Regions from separate parts of the Streptomyces sp. NPDC086549 genome, predicted to be linked through region 2. Evidence: riboswitches for the same ligand, from Rfam matches in the RefSeq annotation. Region 2 holds a riboswitch; the other holds the start of a gene.

The links. Region 2 has a riboswitch for cobalamin ahead of ACIPSA_RS02615 (prenyltransferase/squalene oxidase repeat-containing protein). Riboswitches for the same ligand answer to the same signal wherever they lie in the genome.
Positions count from the first base shown of each region.
Region 1: linked by a shared signal. The riboswitch ahead of ACIPSA_RS40365 ((2Fe-2S) ferredoxin domain-containing protein) and the one ahead of ACIPSA_RS02615 (prenyltransferase/squalene oxidase repeat-containing protein) in region 2 are both predicted to bind cobalamin.

Region 1 is NZ_JBIVBS010000018.1:44,479-51,260, forward strand. It holds gene ACIPSA_RS40345 (sensor histidine kinase) at 1-1,028, shown strand, start outside; gene ACIPSA_RS40350 (TAXI family TRAP transporter solute-binding subunit) at 1,125-2,123, opposite strand; gene ACIPSA_RS40355 (hypothetical protein) at 2,210-2,617, shown strand; gene ACIPSA_RS40360 (hypothetical protein) at 2,625-4,049, opposite strand; cobalamin riboswitch at 4,377-4,501, shown strand; gene ACIPSA_RS40365 ((2Fe-2S) ferredoxin domain-containing protein) at 4,607-5,032, shown strand; cobalamin riboswitch at 5,076-5,216, shown strand; gene ACIPSA_RS40370 (CbtB-domain containing protein) at 5,253-5,474, shown strand; gene ACIPSA_RS40375 (CbtA family protein) at 5,465-5,875, shown strand; gene miaB (tRNA (N6-isopentenyl adenosine(37)-C2)-methylthiotransferase MiaB) at 6,442-6,782, shown strand, end outside.
Region 2 is NZ_JBIVBS010000001.1:558,593-565,374, reverse strand. It holds gene ACIPSA_RS02630 (ABC transporter ATP-binding protein) at 1-282, opposite strand, end outside; gene ACIPSA_RS02625 (CbiQ family ECF transporter T component) at 279-1,388, opposite strand; gene ACIPSA_RS02620 (SCO2322 family protein) at 1,381-2,037, opposite strand; gene ACIPSA_RS02615 (prenyltransferase/squalene oxidase repeat-containing protein) at 2,034-3,269, opposite strand; cobalamin riboswitch at 3,379-3,512, opposite strand; gene ACIPSA_RS02610 (phosphotransferase) at 3,579-4,244, shown strand; gene ACIPSA_RS02605 (nuclear transport factor 2 family protein) at 4,241-4,690, opposite strand; gene ACIPSA_RS02600 (MBL fold metallo-hydrolase) at 4,730-5,755, opposite strand; gene ACIPSA_RS02595 (aldehyde dehydrogenase) at 5,938-6,782, shown strand, end outside.

The DNA of each region.
Region 1 (6,782 bases), on a different contig from region 2:
ATGACCCCGAGCAGGTGTGGCCCTGGCAGCACAGCCGCCTGATCGTCGCGTCGCCGGTGATCCGGGACGGCGACGTCGTGGCGGTCGTGGTCACCGACTCGCCCACCGGGCCGATGCGTTCGCGGACGCTGCGCGGCTGGGTGCTCATCGGGGCCGGTGAGATCGCCGCGATGCTGCTGGCCGTGGGCGCGGCGCTCCGGCTGACCGGGTGGGTGCTCAGGCCCGTGCGCGTCCTCGACGCCACCACCCACGACATCGCCACCGGGCGGCTGAAGTCCCGGGTCGCGGTGGCCGGCGGACCGCCGGAACTCCGCAGGCTGGCCCGGTCGTTCAACGAGATGGCGGACAACGTCGAGGACGTGCTGGAGCAGCAGCGCGCCTTCGTCGCCGACGCCTCGCACCAGCTGCGCAACCCGCTCTCGGCGCTGCTGCTGCGCATCGAACTGCTCGCCCTCGAACTGCCCGAGGGCAACGAGGAGATCGCCTCGGTCCGCACCGAGGGCAAGCGCCTCGCGCAGGTCCTGGACGACCTGCTCGACCTGGCGCTGGCCGAGCACGCCGAGGCGGACCTGCGGCTGACGGACATCGGCCGGCTGGCCGCCGAGCGGCTGGCGGCATGGTCGCCGGCGGCCGAGGCCAAGGGGGTGCGGCTGACCGGCGACTGCCCGCCGACCACCGCCTGGGCCGACCCGATCACGCTCTCCAGCGCGCTGGACGCGGTGATCGACAACGCGGTGAAGTTCACACCGGAGGACGGCACTGTCACGGTGACCGTCGCCTCCAACGGCGAGATCTCGACGGTCGTGGTCACCGACACCGGTCCCGGCCTCACCGACGAGGAACTCGCCCGCGTCGGCGACCGGTTCTGGCGCAGCGGCCGCCACCAGAACGTGAAGGGCTCCGGTCTCGGCCTCTCCATCACCCGCACCCTCCTGGCGGCGGGCGGCGGTTCCCTCGACTGTGAGCACCACGACCCGCACGGCCTGCGGGTGACGGTGACGGTGCCCAGGAGCGGCTCGGCGGCGTAGGACGGGTGACGGGTCGTCGGCCGAGGGCGGAGTCACGGCCTCACTGAGCTACGGCTTCACCGGGCTACGGCTTCACAGAGCTACGGCTTCGTCGAGTCACGGCTTCACCGACCGGTAGTACCGCCGCGCCCCCTCATGCAGCGTGAGCGGGTCGGTGTAGATGGCGGTGCGGAGGTCGACCAGTTGGGCGGAGTGGACGTGGGCGCCGATGTCGTCGCGGCTCTTGATGACGGTTCGGGTGACCCACTCGGTCAGCCGGGGGTCCATGTCCTTGCGGGTCATCAGCAGGTTGGACACCGCGATGGTCGCCACCGTGGACCCCTGCTGGACGGACGGGTAGGCCGACTCGGGCATGTTGGTGGCCCGGTAGTAGCGCGCTTCGTCGCCCTCGGCGTGGAGCTTGGTGACCAGGTCACCGTCGATCGGGACGAACCTGAAGTCGAACGTCCTGGTCAGCTGCGCCAGCCCGTTCGTCGGCAGCCCGCCGGACCAGAAGAACGCGTCGATCTTTCCCTGCTCCAGCCCGTCGGGCCCGGTGTCGATGCCGTCGGACACCGGCGTGATGTCCTTCTCGGGGTCGATCCCCGAGGCCCTGAGCAACCGGTTGGCGATCAGCCGCACGCCCGAGTTGGGCAGCCCTATGGACACCCGCTTGTGCTTCAGGTCGGAGACGGTCCTCACGTCCGAGTCGCGCGGCACGATGAGCTGCACGTAGTCGTCGTACAGCCGGGCCACACCGCGCAGCTGCCCGGCACCGCCGGGGTGCTGGTACTCGTACGCCTCCACCGCGTCGGCCGCCGCGATGGTGAAGTCGGCCTTCCCGGTCGCCACCCGCCGCACGTTCTCCTGGGAACCGGCACTGTTCAGCAGCTTCACCGTCAGCCCCGGCATGTCCCTGTCCAGCTCGGTGCGCAGCCGCTCGCCGTATTCCTGGTAGACCCCGCGGGGCGTGCCGGTGCTGAAGACGATCGTCCCGCCCGGCGGTTCCTCGCCCAGGGGCAGCAGCCACCACAGCAGCAGCGCGAAGGCGACGAAGCCGGCGGCCGCGCCCTGGAGCGCCCGGCGCCTGCCGATACGGGGGAACACCTTGGACATGCGCGCGATCCTGCCAGTCGTCCGGAGTCCTGACCAGCGCCGGGCTCACGGCGGGCGTTGTCGGTGGCGGCCGCTAGAGTCGCGGCATGACCAGCTCCTCGCCCGCCGACCTCGTCCGTGAGTTCCACCTGGCCTTCGGCCTCGATACCCGCAACAGGCCGACGGAGGTGTCCCCCGAGCTGGCCGCGCACCGCGGGGACCTGCTTGCCGAGGAGGCCGCGGAGGTCGCCGAGGTCTCGGTCGTCGGCCCGCTCGACCGGCTCGCGCACGAACTGGCCGACGTGGTCTACGTGGCCTATGGCACGGCCCTGGTCCACGGCATCGACCTGGACGCGGTGATCGCCGAGGTCCACCGCTCCAACATGAGCAAGCTGGGGCCCGACGGCCAGGTCGCCCGACGGGCCGACGGCAAGGTCCTCAAGGGCGAGCACTACGAGGCGCCGGACGTGTCGGCCGTCCTGCGCCGCCAGGGATGGATACCCGGCGGCGCCTGACGTCGCCTCAGAGCGAGTCGCCCGCCAGCTGCCACTCACGGTGCAGCACGCCCAGCGGAATGCTCCGCTGGAGGACGGGGGTACCGAAGACGGACAACTGCAGGCGCAGGGTGCCGGACAGGTCCACGCCGCCGTACAGGCCCCATGTGCCGGTGGTCTTCGCTCCGGTGGTGTCCGACGATGCCTGCACCGTCCCGGAGGCCTCGCCGCGCAGGTACGGCGCCAGGTCGGCCGTGACACCCACGGTGCCGTAGAGACCGACCGAGGCCTCGGCGCCGAGCGCGGTCTTCACGTTCCCGGCGGTGGTCACCGAGGTCCGCACCGGTGTGCTCGTCATGTCGGAGGCGCTCACCGGCGTCCAGCCCTTGCCCGCGCCGAAGGTGCCGCCGGCCTTGAAGTCGCCCTTGAGGCTCTGCTCCACGTCGACGGTGACCTTGCCGTCGGCGCTGATCTGGAAGTAGCAGGTCAGGTCGAGGTTGACGACGACCGGGACGGGGCCGACCTGCAGCACCGGGTCGGCGTGCAGCTTCGCGAAGGGGATCCGCAGTGGCGTGGTGGTGGAGGCGGCGGCACGGCCCTTGACGGCCCAGCCGGAGGTCCAGTCGCCGGACACGCCCAGGTACGCGGAGCCGGGCGCGGCGTCGGTGCCCTCGCCGCCGTACCTGAAGTCGACCTGCGGAGCGACCTGTACGAAGCCGGACACCGAGGCCGCTGCCGACACCGGAGCGCCCTCGGCCGTTGGCACCTCGGCGGAGACGTCGAGCCGCAGGCTGCCCAGTGGCACCGTGGCGCCCTTGGGGCCGACGTGCACATCACCGGCCCTGGACCAGGAGACCTTGACGTCGGGCAACAGCTTGTCGACGTCGAAGGAGGCCGGGTCGACGGGCACGGTGCCCTTCGCCGTGTCGTCGCCGAGCAGGGCGTTGAGCGTGGCGGGTTCGGTCTGCACCTCTGTTCCCCTGTCCGTCTCGCCGATCACCTTGGTGACCTTGGCGAGCAGACCGTCCGGGGCACCGGGCGCCGGGGCGCTCGCGATGACGTCACCCACGGCGGCCTCGTGCTGGGCGGCGGAGGCGCTGGGAGAGGGGGAGGAGGCGGACGAGGAGGAGGCCGAGGGGGACGTGGCCGGCGGGGAGGGGGAAGTCGACTTCTTCCCTTGGGAGATGACGGCCCGTCGGGTCCTGCTGTCGTACGAACTGATGGCGAGCGTGGTCTTGTGCGCCGGCCTGCCCGAGCCGGCCGGACCCGCCGCCGCGGTGGCGGTGGCGGTGGGAGCGGCGGCGACGGTGAGCGAGTGGTACGCCGCGTCCGTGGCGGTGTCGTCCGGGCTCTGGGTCTCCTGGCTTCGGGCGGCGGCAGGCTGCTCGGCCTGCGACGCGGGCGAGGAGCAGCCTGCGGCGAAAAGGAGGGCGGTCACGGCGAAGGCGGGCATGAGGGCATGCGTGTGCCTCGTGCGTCTGCGCAAGGTGAGTCCTGAGGGTGGGGGTGGCAAGGAGGTACCGGCGGACGGCGAGCGACGTGTCGTACTGGCCGGTAACTCGGTGACGGGCCATGAGCATGCCATGGTCCGCACAGTGGACCCACATAATCCGGCCGCATCCCAACGTGACCTGACCCACGGCGACTTCAGGCCGCGTCGGTGGCCGGATGCCGCCTGAGTATCCGTACTCAGGCCCCAGGGTTCCGCGGACCGAACACTGGTGCCATGACGACGGCACCCCGGATGGAATGATGATCGGTGACAGGGCGACGGCGGTCCGAGGAAGCCGGTGTGAATCCGGCGCGGTCCCGCCACTGTGATCGGTGAGCGAAGTCCCGACAGGCCACTGCCCCCAGACGGGCGGGAAGGCCGGGACGGGCGACGACCCGAGAGCCAGGAGACTCACGCGGTCGCCTCCTCGACGGACACCGGGGCGGATCTCCCCGGGAGGGGAGTGATTCGGCGTGCCCGGCAAGCCGACGGAAGAGGCGTTCGACAACGAGGCGGCCATGGAGGCGGCCGTGGACGCGGCGGCCACGGAGGCGGCGGCCACGGAGGCGGCCGACCCGGCGCCGAGCCGTGTCGTCGTGTGCAGGGACTGCTGCTGCGGCAGTCCCAAGGTGTCCGGCGTCGATCACGCGGCGCAGACCGCACGTCTGCGTGCCGAGGTGCCCGTGCGCGTCTCCGCCTGCCTCGACGTGTGCGAGCAGGCCAACGTCATCGTCGTACAACCCTCCGCCGCCGGCCGGGCTGCCGGAGCCCGGCCGGTCTGGCTGGGTCTGGTCAACGACCCGGACGCGACCGAGGACATCGCTGCCTGGGTGCGCGCGGGCGGCCCCGGCGTCGTTCCCCTGCCGGACATTCTCGACCTCTACACCATCACGCCGCCGCGCCGCCGGACGGCTTCCGAGGTCCGGCGCCGCGTCGGTCCATGACCGGGAGAGGAAGATCACGCCCGGTGACGCGGTCTTGGACATGCACGCGTCACGCGATACGGTCTGTCCGGTATCGACGACGGTACGACGGAAGCCGGTGGGAGTCCGGCACGGTCGCGCCACTGTGAGCGAGCGCCCTGGGCGGCTCGTGAGTCAGACCCGTGGCCGTCGTCCTGTGCACCACCGAGATGGGACGCGAACTCCCAGAGGAGGCCCTGCCATGGCGCAGACCGTCGCCCAGCCGACAGCCACCACCCCCGTCGTTCCCGCCAAGCTGCCGCTGAAGACGATCGCTCCGTGGGCGGTCTTCTTCGGTGTCCTGATGCTGGTCCTGCTCTACTTCGTCGGCGCCGAGCAGGGCGCCACGTCCGTGCTCAACGGCACGGACGTCCACGAGTGGGTCCACGACGCCCGTCACCTGCTCGGTTTCCCCTGCCACTGACGCCAGGGGCGCCGCACACCCGTGAACTCCGCTCCCTGCGCTCCACCGCCGGTCGCGCCACCGGCGTCCTGGTCTACGGCGTTGCCTTCGGCGGCATCGCCGCGCTCGCTTTCTGCTTCGCGCTCGGCCGCGTGGGCCGTTTCTCCCTGCGGGCGACCGCGCTGCTGCTGTCCGGCCTCGTCCTCGTGACCGGCCTCGCGTACGCCTTCCTGCCGGTCGTCAACGAGGTGCCGAAGGACTTCCCGGCCACCCTGCTGTGGCGGTTCCGGCTCTCCGCGCCGGCCATCCAGACCGTCCTGTGGGGCGGCTTCGGCCTGCTTTTCGGCGAGTTGGCCGAGCGGCTGCTGCATCCGAAGCCCGCGACCTCCGGGTCGGGGCGGGCAGTTCCCGCTGCGCACTGAACCCGTCAGGACATGAGAGGGGGCTGGGCGTCCCCTCGACCACCGACCGTGCGAGGCCGCTCGGCAACGGGCCGTCGGCAGACGCCGCAGGAGAGCGGTTCTCACCGGACTCGCGGCGGTGGCGGCCGCCCTGACGGTCCTGACCTCCCTCGCCGTCGTCCAGACCGCCCGCGCCCGCGAGGCGGGAGTCGTCTTCGGCCCTGACGGCCGACGGGTCGCCGGCGCCTCGACCGACGGCGCCGTATGTGTGCGCCGCGCCGACGGCACGGGCGAGCCCGTGGTGCTGCGGGCCACGACGGCACGGCGCAAGGCGTGTCCTTCAGCCCCGACGGCCACAGGGTGGCGAGCCTCGGCGACGACGGAACCGTACGTGTCCGGAGCGCGGACAGCGGCACCAATCCGCTCGCCCGGCACGGCAAAGCACCACCCGACAGCTCACCGCGGAGCAACGAGCGACCTGTCCGGGGGCCGGGCAGGCCACGGTCCGGGCGTCGGGCGCCGGGCGCCGTGAGCCACCGATCAAGGTCTCCGGCAGCCGGGCCCCGGGGAGCGCCTACCCTTGACCCATGACCAGCAGCAGCGACCGGAGCCCCGCAGTGGACGTTCAAGCACCCAAGAGCTACGAGATCCGCACCTACGGGTGCCAGATGAACGTCCACGACTCCGAGCGATTGTCCGGGCTGCTCGAAGAGGCCGGGTACGTGCGCGCCCCCGAGGGCTCCGACGGGGACGCGGACGTCGTGGTCTTCAACACCTGCGCCGTGCGTGAGAACGCCGATAACCGGCTCTACGGAAACCTCGGCCGCCTCGCGCCGAGGAAGGCCCAGCGCCCCGGGATGCAGATCGCGGTCGGCGGCTGTCTGGCACAGAAGGACCGCGACACGATTGTGAAGAAGGCGCCCTGGGT
Region 2 (6,782 bases):
GTGGGCGAGCGGATCCTGGCCCACCGTGCCGACGACATCGGCGAGCTCGCGCGGCCTGTGCGTCCGGGTGTCCCGCCCGGCGACCGTGACGCGGCCGCGCAGGGTGCCGCCGGTGAAGTGCGGGACGAGTCCGCCGACCGCGCCCAGCACGGTGGACTTGCCGACCCCGGACGGGCCGACGAGCAGGACCAGTTCACCTTCCGGGACCTCGAAGTCGAGGCCCTGGACGGTGGGTTCGACCGCCCCCTCGTACGTCACGGAGACATCCTCGAAGCGGATCATGAAGGCTCCTTGGGGACGGCGAAGGCGGGGAGCAGGGCGAGGAGTACGGCGGCCGCCGGCCACAGGGGGAGGGTCGGCGCGGTGAGCGGGACGACTCCCGGATGCAGGGCCGCGGGGTCGCTCGCGGAAGCCAGGGCGAGCAGCGCGGCGACCGCGGCGCCGGATCCGGCGACCAGCCAGGCGCGCAGGTCCCAGGGATCGGGGCGGTAGCGGGTGCGCAGGGTGCGACGGCCCCCGAGGCGCAGACCCCCGAGGGCGGCGGCGACTCCGGCCAGCAGGACGGGCAGGCCATAGGTGCCGCCCTCGGCGGTGAGGAGTCCGTACGTTCCCGCGCAGACGCCGAGCAGGCCGCCGAGGGTGAGCGCGGTGGTGGTGCGGCGGACCGGGGCGGGGACGTCGGCGCTGCGGCCGTAACCGCGGGCGTCCATCGCGGCGGCCAGGGCGACGGAGCGTTCCAACGCGCCCTCCAGGACCGGGAGTCCGACGTGCAGCAGGCCGCGGATGCCCCGGTCCGGGCGGCCGCGCAGCCGGCGGGCGGCGCGCAGGCGCTGGACGTCGGCGATCAGGTTGGGGGCGAAGGTGAGCGCGACGACCACGGCCACGCCCATCTCGTACAGGGCGCCGGGAAGGGACTTGAGGAGGCGGGCCGGGTTGGCGAGGGCGTTCGCGGCGCCGACGCAGATGAGGAGCGTGGCCAGTTTCAGGCCGTCGTACAGCGCGAAGACGAGTCCTTCCACGGTGACCTCGCCGCCGAGCCGGATGCCCTGCGCCCAGTGGGGGAGCGGGACTTCGGGGAGCGTGGCGATCACGTGCGTGCCAGGGATGGGGGAGCCGAGGAACACCGCGAACACGAGACGGACGAGGAGGACGGCGAGAGCGAGTCTGGCGAAGGCGGAGTACGAGCGGGCCCAAGGGGCCGCGGTGCGGTGGGTGGCGACCACATAGCCGGACGCGGCGATGAGGAGGGCGAGGAGGAGGGGGTTGGTGGTGCGGGTGGCGGCGGTGCCCAGGCCGAGCGACCAGAGCCACCAGGCGCCGGGGTGCAGTGTGCTCCGGCGCCTGGCTGTGGGGGTGGGGACGCCGGCCCGAGCCGGCGCGTCAGGCACGACGTCGTGCCTGCCACAGCGCCGCCGCTCCCAGCAGTACGACCACACCCGCACCGGCCAGCAGACCCACCGACGGGCCGTGATCCGAGTCCTTCGGCTTCCCGTCCCCCTTCTTCTCCGCCTTCTCCGCCTTCCCCTGCTTCTCCGCGCTCACCTGCTCCCCGCACCCCTTCTCCGGATACCCCGAGATGGCGCACAGGAGGGCGTTGGTGTCGTAGCGGAGGGGCTTGGCGACCGCTGCCAGGGCCTCGGCCGTCGTCGCGTCGGGGGACACCCGGGCGCAGGCCGTCCGGCGAGCGGGCGGGCTCTCGCCGGACGGGGCGTCCGAGGACGTACCGAAGTCGATGACCAGGGCCACCCGCTTCTTTCCCGCGGCGGCGGGTGTGCCCGCGCAGATGGAGTGGAAGTCCGCCGTGCCGCGCGGGCGGGTCGCGTCGGCGGAGTCCTCGCTCACCGCGAACCGGAAGCCCTGCACGTCCCCGTCGCCGGGACGGGCCGTCGACGGGCCCTGGGTGGCGTAGATCCACTTGCTGCCGTCGCGCTCCCAGAAGGACCAGTAGCGGTAGCCGACGGCCTGGGCCTGGCCCACGGACCCCCAGAGGAAGAGCGCGGCCAGGAGCAGTGGCACGGCACGGCGGACGACGGTCACGGCTGCTGCCGCTTCCGGCGGCCGCTGAGCAGGAAGCCGATGCCGACGCCGGCGACCAGACCGGTGCCGACGATCCACCAGACGCCGTGGCCCGAGTCGGACTTGTCGGCCTTGGGGGCCTCGTACCCGGTGGGCTTCTTGACCGTCTGCGGGGCGGGTCCGGTCGCGTTGAGCGCCCGTACGAGGTCCGTACCGCCGAAGCCGTACGGGTTCTTGCCCATGGCGTGCGCGGCGAGGATCAGTTCGGCGTAGGCCGCCGGGCCGCTCTGCTTCGCCCACGTGGCGGCGTTCTTCTCCAGCCAGGCGTACGGCTTCTGCGCCTGCTCGGTCCGGCCCTGCGCTGCGAGCGCGACGACCGCGTCCGCGGTGTTGCCGTAGTCGGGCTGGTCCTTGGCGCCGGGGAGCGTGGAGATCAGGTGGTCGCCGGTGCGGTGCATCTCCGCGGCGAGGTACGCGGCGCCGTTGCGGGCCACCTCCTCCGGCTTGAGCGCCTTGCCGGAGGCGGCGCACTTGGGGTCGCCCTCCGGTGCCTTCCCGGCGGTCGTCACGAACCCCTTGCCGAGCGCGCCCAGCACACCGGCCGCCGTCGCGTCCGCGTTGGCCGCCAGCTTGCCCTTCTTGTCCGGCTGGTAGGCGAGCGCGCCGCCGCCGTCCTCGTCGCAGGGTATGGACCACTTGGCCAGCAGGTCGTACGGGGTCTTCCCCTCCGAGCGGAGCACGGCGGGGTCGTCGCCGACCGCCGCGAGCGCGCCGACGACGACGCCGGTGGAGTTCGTGTCGCTCGGCCCGCCGGCGGTGTAGCCCCAGCCGCCGTCCTTGTTCTGTTGGCCCTTCAGCCAGTTCACCGCCGCGCGGGCATCGCCGTCGTGGTCGCCGACCGCCATCAGGGCCTGTGCGGCGGCGGCCGTGGCGTTGGTGTCGAACACCGCGTTGCCCTCGCAGGGCTTCGAGGTGTCGGCGCGGAAGGCGGCGAAGGCGCCGTTGGAGCACTGCTGCCCGGTCAGCCAGTCCACGGCCTTCCCGGCGGGCGTGACACCCACCGTGCGTTGGGCGATCAGCGCCAGCGACTGGCGCCAGACGCCGTCGTACTTCGGGTCAGTGCTGCCGTACAGCCCGGACGCGTGCGCCGTCGACGGGGACGGGGACGCGGACGGGTCGGCGGCTGTGGCGGGCGTGGCCGTGCCGATCACGGCGACGGCTGCCAGCACCGCGGCGCTGCGGCGTACGTTCATGGTCGGCGGGTGCCTCTCCCTGCGGGGAGCCGGGCAGCACGGGACACCCCGGGCGGCTCGGCTCCGTAAACCTCGACGGTGCCGTACGCGGGCGGATGCCCGCGCACGTGAGCCGGTCAACGTCCCGTGCGGGGCAGTCCGGCTCACCGCCGTAGCAGCGGTACACGGTTGCGGGTCAGCGCCGGAATTGCACCGGCTTCCCCCCGTACGGGTGTGATGACGACGCGGCCACTCTACCGGGCGGTAGTCGGCAGGCTGAGGGGTGGCTGTGGACCCCGGGTCACGGGGGGCGGCGATTAGAGTCGCCCCATGCTGCCAACGGGGAGACTGCTCGGTTCCGGCCGCTCGGCCGACGTGTACGAGATCGACGAGGCGTGGGTGCTGCGCCGCGACCGGGAGGGGTGGGGGGACGCGGCCGCCGAGGGGGCGGTGATGTCGTACGTACTGGACCACGGGTACCCCGTGCCCCGGGTGCGGCCCTCCGGCTCGCGCACCGACCTGGTGATGGAGCGGCTGTCCGGGCCGACGATGCTGGGAGCCCTGCTGGAGGGTTCGCTCGGCACGGAGGAGGCGGGCACGCTGCTGGCCAGGCTGCTGCGGCAGCTGCACACGGTTCCCGGCCGGAGTGCCGACGACCCCGACGTCCGCGTCCTGCACCTGGACCTCCACCCCGACAACGTGATCCTCACCCCGGACGGGCCCCGGGTCATCGACTGGACCAACGCGGAGGACGGCCATCCGGGCCTCGACTGGGGCATGTCCGCGGTGATCCTGGCCCAGGTCGCCGTCGGCGGCGATCCGATCGCCGCCCCGGCCCGCGAGATGCTCACGGCCCTGCTCGCCGACCCCTCCGACCTCACGGACTCCGGCCTCACGGAGGCACGCGGACGTCGCGCGGCCAACCCGACGATGAGCCCTCGTGAGGTCGAACTCCTGGGGGCTGCCGAGGACTTGATCCGAGGGTTGGTGCGCTAGTCACGGCCGGCGCGCGGTGTCGGCCCCCCGAACGGCAGGTGCAGCACCCGGGTTTCGAGCAGCCACCGGCCTTCGACGCGCCGGAAGGCATCCTCGTAGTGTCCGATCTGGACCGGCGGGCCGGGCGGCACCATGCCGCCCTCGTAGCCGTCGACGCGGTACGTGGAGAAGTACGAGGTGGCGGTCGCCGTGTCCGGAGTGGTCACCGTGACCAGGACGTTGGACATCAGGCGGCGCGAGAGGCGGTCGGCGGGCCGGGCGCCGAAGTACTCGCGCAGGGCCTCGCGGCCCTTGACCAGCCGTCCGCCGTCCGGCCACTCCCAGGTGCCGTCCTCGGTGAACAGCTCCGCCACCGAGCCGGGTTCACCGAGGTCGAGACGGCGGACGAAGTCGAGGACGAGGCGCTCGCAGGCGCGTTCGGCGAGGAGGTTCTCCAAGGGGTCCATGAGGCTGTTTAGCAAGCAGGGACCTGGGCCGCGAACGAATTACACCGCCACGTACGCCACCGGCTCGCTCCCCGGCACGGCCTCCGCGCGGCCCTGCTTCACCAGGCGTCGTAGATGCGCCTCGGCCTCGGAGACGGCGATGTTCCTCGACCCGTAAGGGATCTGTTCCCAGGGGCGGTTCCACTCCATGCGTTCGGCCAGTTGCCAGGGGGTGAGGGGCTCGGCCAGCAGGGCCAGCAGGCCGGCCAGCCGTTCCTCGTGGTGGGCCAGCAACTGCCGTACGCGGGAGGGCGCGTCGGTGAAGGCGTGCTGGTGAGCCGGGAGCACCTCCGCGGGGGCCAGGCGGCCGACGCGTTCCAGTGAGTCGAGGTAGTCGCCGAGGGGGTCGGTGACTGTCGCGTCGTCCGGGTCCTCGTACAGGCCGATGTGCGGGGTGATCTCCGGGAGCAGGTGGTCGCCCGAGAAGAGACGTCCGTGGCCGGGGAGCCGGGACGGGTGCTCCTCCTCCAGGTGCAGGCAGACGTGGCCCGGGGTGTGGCCCGGCGTCCAGATCGCGCGCAGGCGGCGGCCGGGGAGAGCGAGGAGTTCGCCGGGGACGACCTCCCGGTCGGGCAGCGCGGGGGAGAGACCGGGCAGGGTGCGGCGGCGTGCGGTACGGAGCGGGGCCACGTGCTCCTCGGGGGCACCGGCGGCCGTGAGCTTGGCGGCCATGTAGGCGAACCAGCGCTCGGGGCGGGTCTCGCGGGCGCGCCGCACGATGGCCGTGTCGGCCGCGTGCATGGCGATCCAGGCGCCGGAGGCCTCCCGCACCCTGCCCGACAGGCCGTGGTGGTCGGGGTGGTGATGGGTGATGACCACCCCGTGGAGCTCCGCGACGGACGTACCGCATGCCGACAGGCCCTCGGCGAGGGCGTCCCAGGAGGCCGGGTCGTCCCAGCCGGTGTCGATCAGGACCGGGCCGCGGTCGGTGTCGACGACGTACACGAGAGTGTGGCCGAGGGGGTTGTCCGGGATGGGGACCCGGAGGGAACGGACGCCGCCACCGTGGTCGTACACCTGCGCCATGGGCTCCCCAATCGCCGCGTTCCCGCCACTATAACTAGAACAGGTTTCCATGGGAGCCCGAGTCGACCAACGGGCTCTCGTCGCATCCGTGGACTCCCCCGGACGGAGCTGGTATCAGTTCCCTATCTGATGGATCGTCAGACATGGGACATGAAGTACATGAAGTCCGGAGGCAGTCGGCCATGACCGAGCTCGTGGAACACGGACAGCTGTTCATCGGCGGGGAGTTGACCGACCCCCTGGGCAAGGACGTCATCGAGGTGATCTCCCCGCACACGGAGGAGGTCATCGGGCGGGTGCCGCACGCGTCGCGGGAGGACGTCGACCGGGCCGTGGCCGTCGCGCGCCGCGCCTTCGACCAGGGGCCCTGGCCGCGGATGACCCTGGACGAGCGGATCGAGGTCGTCACCCGCATCAAGGACGCGATCGCGGTCCGGCACGAGGAGATCGCCCGTGTGATCTCCTCCGAGAACGGCTCGCCGTACTCCTGGAGCGTCCTCGCGCAGGCGCTCGGCGCGATGATGGTGTGGGACGCGGCGATCACGGTCGCGCGGAACTTCACGTACGAGGAGACGCGCGACGGCGTCCTCGGCAGGATCCTCGTGCGGCGCGAGCCGGTCGGGGTCGTCGCGGCCGTCGTCCCTTGGAACGTCCCGCAGTTCGTCGCCGCCGCCAAGCTCGCGCCCGCCCTGCTCACCGGCTGCACGGTGGTGCTCAAGCCGTCGCCGGAGTCGCCGCTGGACGCGTACATCCTCGGCGAGATCGCGAAGGAGGCCGGGCTGCCGGAGGGTGTGCTGTCGATCCTCCCCGCCGACCGTGAGGTCAGCGAACACCTCGTCGGGCACCCCGGTGTCGACAAGGTGTCCTTCACCGGCTCGGTCGCGGCCGGCCGGCGCGTGATGGAAGTGGCCTCGCGCAACCTCACGCGCGTGACGCTGGAGCTGGGCGGCAAGTCGGCGGCGGTGGTCCTGCCGGACGCGGACATCGAGACGTCGGTGCCCGGGATCGTCTCGGCGGCCTGGATGAA